DNA from 2 places in the Neisseria oralis genome. Region 1 is predicted to be linked to the other one. Evidence: predicted binding sites of a transcription regulator. Region 1 holds the regulator's gene; the other holds the start of a gene.

Region 1 (3,147 bases):
GCACAGGGCGCGGTAATCACCTACAACATGCGTACCGAGGTGTACAACATCATCGGCGGCGGCAAATCCTCCGCCAAGGCAGGCACCAAATCCGGCCGCGTCAGCGTCGTCATCCAGCCCTCCAGCACACAGAAAAAATAATGTAAAGGCCGTCTGAAACCCCGCCCGCAGGCTTTTCAGACGGCCCCGCACACCAGCAAACGATACACAGCAACCATCCCGAAGAGCCATATCATGACCGAAACCGCCAGCCGCCTTGTCGTTCAAAACCTTCAAAAAAGTTTCCGAAAACGCCAGGTCGTCAAAAACTTCTCACTCGAAATCGAAAGCGGCGAAGTCATCGGCCTGCTCGGCCCCAACGGCGCCGGCAAGACCACCAGTTTCTACATGATAGTCGGCCTGATTGCCGCCGACGCAGGCAGCGTGATGCTCGACGGCCAGGAATTGCGCCACCTGCCCATACACGAACGCGCCCGCTTGGGCGTCGGCTACCTGCCTCAAGAAGCCTCGATTTTCCGCAAAATGACGGTCGAGCAAAACATCCGCGCCATTCTGGAAATCAGCACCAAAGACAAAAACCGCATCGACAGCGAAGTGGAAAGGCTGCTGTCGGACCTCAACATCGAACGCCTGCGCCACAATCCCGCCCCGTCGTTATCGGGCGGCGAACGCCGCCGCGTCGAAATCGCCCGCGTACTGGCCATGCAGCCGCGCTTCATCCTCTTGGACGAACCCTTCGCCGGCGTCGACCCGATTGCCGTCATCGACATCCAGAAAATCATCGAGTTCCTCAAATCGCGCGGCATCGGCGTGCTGATTACCGACCACAACGTGCGCGAAACCCTCAGCATCTGCGACAGGGCTTACATCATCAGCGACGGCGCGGTCCTTGCCGCAGGCAAACCCGACGAACTGGTCAACAACGAACAAGTCCGCTCCGTTTACTTGGGCGAAAATTTCAAATATTGAACGGACAGGGCCGCCCGAAACAACGATTAACAAAGGGATACGGCATTTTCAGACGGCCTGCCGCAAATATTTGACCCAAAGCTCTAAAAGTTTTAACCTAGACACATCCGGTTCCGACTGCCGGATTAAAGGGAAGCAGCCGCATCAGAACAACACGGGCTGCCGCTAAACAGACAATAACAAAACGTACTTACAACATGACCCAAAACTTCAGCCTGAAACTCAAACAAACCCAGCAGCTCAACCAGCGCCTGCAACAGTCTTTGCGCATACTGCAAATGTCCGGCCTGGAAATCGAGCGCGAAGTGGAAGACTGGCTTCAGGACAATCCCCTGCTCGAACGCCACGAAACCGAAGAATTCACCGACGCGGATTTCAACAGCAAAATTTCGGCCGCCCTGCCGCGCAGCGGCCAGATAGGCGGCGACGATGCGGAAGACGCGTGGCTCAATATCGCTGCCGAAGAAGATTTCAACACCTACCTGCACAAACAAGTCTGCGAGCATCCGCTCACCGAAAAAGAAGCGGCGCACGTCCATATCCTCATCGACTTTCTCGACGAACAAGGTTACTTCACCGACAGCCTCGAAGACGTCATCGACAATACCCCGCTGGACTGGATGCTTGACGAAGACGACCTGCAAAACGCCCTCGACCTGCTGCAAACTTTCGACCCGCCCGGCGTTGCCGCCGCCAACCTGACCGAATCGCTGATGCTCCAGCTCATGCGCCTGCCCCCCTCGCCCGCGCGCCAACTCGCCGCCCACCTGATTCAAGACTCCCTCCACGAATTAGGCAAAAACCGCCAACAAAACATCGCCCGTTTCCGCAAATCATTTCCCGAAGCCTCGGTCGAAACCATTCAGACGGCCTTGGACATCATCGCCGCACTCAACCCCTATCCCGCCTACGGTTTCGCCTCCGCCGAACCGACGGCCTATGTCCAACCCGACGTATGGGTCAAAGAAACCGCATCCGGCTGGAAAGTCATCGGCAACGATGCCGCATGGCCGAAAATCCGCCTCAACAAAGAATACTGCGACCTGCTTCAGGAAGCCGGCAGCGGCGACGCGGCGTGGAAAGACAAACTCAACGAGGCCAGGCAGAAAATCGACATTCTGGAACTGCGCAAAAACACCGTTATCCGTCTGGCGGAGTACATCGTCGCCAAACAGGAAGACTTCTTCACTTTCGGAGAAATCGGCCTCACCCCCATGCTGCTGAAAGACGCCGCCGCCGAGCTGGACGTGGCCGAAAGCACCGTTTCGCGTGCCGCCAACCAGAAATATTTAGCTTGCCCGCGGGGTATATTTGCGTTACGCTATTTCTTCACACAGGCCGTCGGCACGGACAGCGACAACGAAGGCGTCAGCCAAGGCGCCATCAAAGCCGTCATCTCGCAACTCATCGACAACGAAAACAGCAGCAAACCGTATTCCGACGAAGCTCTGGTCCGCCTGCTCAAACAACAGGGCATCGACATCGCCCGCAGAACCGTAGCCAAATACAGAGAGTCGCTCGACATCCCCCCCGCGCACAAGCGCAAAACCGTCGGATAAGGATTTTTCCACACCTGCCCCACGGGCGGGCTTACACAACCGAAGGAGCTGTATTATGAATCTGAAAATTACCGGTCTGAATTTTGATGTTACCGCAGCAATCAAAAACCATGTTACCGAGAAATTAGAGCGCATCAGCCGCCATGCTTCCAACGTGATTTCCGTTGCCATTACCCTCTCGGTGGAAAAAGTGAACCATAAAGCCGAAGCCGACATCCATTTGGCCGGTAAAGACCTGCACGTCGAAGCCGTCGAAGCCGACATGTATGCCGCCGTCGACGTATTGATGGACAAAATTGACCGCGCCGTCCTGAAATACAAAGAAAAAAGCAACGACGTGCGCAATACGGTGAAACCCGCCGCCGAATAAACGGGAAACAAACAACGGCAGCAGTCTGCCAATAAGCCGGAGGCCGTCTGAAAACAGTTTCAGACGGCCTCCGGCTTATTATCGGTTGCATTATTTATTCGGAACCGGCCAACGCTCCGCTCAGCCACTCCGACACCGTCTTCTCGCCGGCCAGACGCAACAGCGTACCGAATGCCGCCGCATCATCGCGGATTTGCCGCACGTCCGCCCCCGCAACACCCAATTCGCAAGCATGACCGACCAGCCAAT
Region 2 (3,147 bases), on a different contig from region 1:
TCCAAACGAATCAGGGTGCTTTTTTTTGAGAGTTACACTGTTTAAAATACTGTCGAACAGAAAATATTTCATCATAATCAACACATAATAATTTATCCAAACCCATACACCCACGGAAAACGCGTTACCCTGTCAGCCAAACATCCCGAAAGGTCGTCTGAAAAATCAAACGCCCTTTCCCCGAATTGAAGCAGCGCCACAGGGTGAACTGAGCATTTGGAACGAGTCGGTTTTTTGTACGGAAAACGGCAGATTCAAGGCAAAAAGCGCAGCAAGATTGGACATCTTGCGAGTATTTTTAACGCAGAATATGCCGTTTTACGGAGCAAAATACCGCCGTTATCGAATGGTCAGTTTGCCCTGCATAACGAGCGCTATCCACCCAAAGAAAGCAAGGTATCCCATGACACAGCAAATCAAATACAAACGCGTATTATTGAAACTCTCCGGCGAATCCCTGATGGGTTCCGACCCTTTCGGCATCAACCACGACACCATCGTCCAAACCGTCGGTGAAATCGCCGAAGTCGTCAAAATGGGCGTACAAGTCGGCATCGTTGTCGGCGGCGGTAACATCTTCCGCGGTGTATCCGCCCAAGCAGGCAGTATGGACCGCGCCACTGCCGACTACATGGGCATGATGGCAACCGTTATGAATGCGCTCGCCCTCAAAGATGCCTTCGAAACCCTCGGCATCAAAGCGCGCGTACAATCCGCACTTTCCATGCAGCAAATCGCCGAAACCTACGCCCGTCCTAAAGCCATTCAATATTTGGAAGAAGGCAAAGTCGTCATCTTCGCCGCCGGTACGGGCAACCCGTTCTTCACCACCGACACCGCCGCCGCCCTGCGCGGAGCGGAAATGAACTGCGACGTTATGCTCAAAGCCACCAACGTGGACGGCGTTTATACCGCAGACCCGAAAAAAGACCCGTCCGCCACGCGCTACGAAACCATCACTTTTGACGAAGCCTTGAACAAAAACCTCAAAGTCATGGACGCGACCGCCTTCGCCCTCTGCCGCGAACGCAAACTCAACATCGTCGTCTTCGGTATCGCCAAACAAGGCTCGCTCAAACGTGTCGTTACCGGCGAAAATGAAGGCACGCTGGTACATTGCTGATTGAAACAGTGCATTGCGATAAAACAAACCAAGAGGCCGTCTGAAAATATTTTCAGACGGCCTCGGCACTTTATACCCGTCCCCGTCGTTCCCGCGCAGGCTGGAATCCAGACCTGTCCGTACATAAACTTGTCGGAAAAAAGGTTTCCTAAAATGCCGTGTTCTGGATTCCCGCCTGCGCGGAAATGACGGTTAAGGACGCAATAAAGTAGGTCGGGCATTTATGCCCGACGGCACGCTGAGGGAAATAACGATGCAAAACCGACAATCGGCAAGACATACCGCCTGTTTCGATATACATAACGCGCAAACCGCATGTGCCAAAAAATGACATATGACGGAAAATGTAAAAAATGCCTTAATCATAAAAGCACAATATGACGGAAAACGTCATATTGCATGAATAAATATTTGGCATATTAGCACCCAAGAAATACCGCTCGCAGGCTAAATGAATATAAAAATGTTTAAAAACAAAGTTGTAAATAAAGATTCGAAAAAATATAGCTGATTGGCACGCCCGTTGCTTGATACCTAATGTCCGGCAAAGCTGGAAAGTAGTAAAAGCCAAGCCGGGAAGCTGTATATTCCTTCTTTTAGGTTTTACTCATAATAGAAACGTGCCAAGCACATTACGGATTTTATTTATAACATTAAACAATTTATTCACATTTTAAACTGGAGTTTATAAAATGAAAGCAATGCAAAAAGGTTTCACCCTGATCGAATTGATGATTGTCGTAGCCATTATCGGTATTCTGGCCGCCATCGCCCTGCCGGCTTACCAAGACTACACAGCCCGCGCGCAAATTTCCGAAGCAGTTACTTTGGCCGACGGTCAAAAAACCGCTGTAACTGAATACTATGCAGATAAAGGTGAATTTCCTAAAAATAATGCGGACGCAGGTGTTGCTGCCTCCACCGATATTAAAGGTAAGTATGTAACTTCGGTTACCATCGGAGCTAATGGTGTAATCACTGCTTTGATGAATTCAACAGGCGTTGCCGATGGTGTAAAAGGCGCATCAATCGTTCTGACCCCTACTGCTGCTTCTGGTGCCGTAACATGGGAATGTAAAGCCAAAAAATCTGGTGGTGGTGCTGCCGGTGGTGCTGCCGGTAATTTGGAAGCTAAATACATTCCTGCCGCTTGCCGTTAATTTTTAATATTTAATTGAATAGAGCGTATCTCGTTGGTTATACAGGAGATACGCTCATTTTATAGTGAAAATTTAATCAAGAAGTAATTGCAGTTGTCTTAAATATTGCTTGGGAAATAAAATGATACATGCGATTTTACAAAAGGGATTTACTCTGATTGAGTTGATGATAGTAATAGCAATTATCGGTATTTTGGCAGCTATTTCTTTTCCAATTTACAATAATTACACAGCCCGCGCACAGGTAACGGAAGCATTATTATTTGCCAGTACGATTAAAACAGATATTAGTACCTCGTATTTCGGGCAGGGGTGGATAAGCATCGGTAATTATGGTACGGCCGATAGCCCGAATGGGAAATATGTGCAAACGGTAAAGGTAGATGCAAATGGAAAAATTACTATTACGATGAGTGATAAGGCGAATGTTGCCATCAGACGGAAAACTTTAACATTAGTGCCGACCGTTAATCCTTCTGGTAATGCTGAAAACATTATTGTGTGGGCATGTGATTCGTCGGCGGCAGATGCGATTCCAAAAAATTTCTTACCATCCCCTTGCCGTTAGTAATGGGATGTTGGGCATTACTGCCAAAAACCATCAGAGTTAATGGAATGGTGTTTAAAGCATTCAGGCAACTTAAATTATCGTCATTCCCGCGCAGGCGGGAATCCAGAATGTCGGGGTGAGGTAACCTTTTTTCTTCCACGGTTCCACAAGGGAAAGGTCTGGATTCCCGCCTGCGCGGGAATGACGGGTAGAGGGTTGCCGTAAATCGGATGGGGGCATTGTCGGGCATGGATGCCCAACCTATACTGATTGGATTTGCGGCGAAAACGGGATAAGGCGGATTTTAATTGCCG

The links. Region 1 encodes sigma-54, which starts transcription at its own class of promoters, with help from an activator protein. Its sites were predicted from a motif close to CTGGCACGCTTCATGCTT; they were not measured.
Region 2: ACI43T_RS08535 (pilin) is a predicted target of sigma-54. The motif match lies at 1,635-1,652, and genes of this name have one in related genera.

The regions. Positions count from the first base shown of each region.
Region 1 is NZ_JBJGEB010000001.1:119,640-122,786, forward strand. Features, by position in the region: gene lptA (lipopolysaccharide transport periplasmic protein LptA) at 1-141, shown strand, start outside; gene lptB (LPS export ABC transporter ATP-binding protein) at 235-969, shown strand; gene rpoN (RNA polymerase factor sigma-54) at 1,167-2,528, shown strand; gene hpf (ribosome hibernation-promoting factor, HPF/YfiA family) at 2,584-2,898, shown strand; gene ACI43T_RS00590 (glutamine amidotransferase) at 2,993-3,147, opposite strand, start outside.
Region 2 is NZ_JBJGEB010000008.1:40,612-43,758, reverse strand. Features, by position in the region: gene pyrH (UMP kinase) at 404-1,123, shown strand; gene ACI43T_RS08535 (pilin) at 1,816-2,283, shown strand; gene ACI43T_RS08530 (pilin) at 2,405-2,851, shown strand.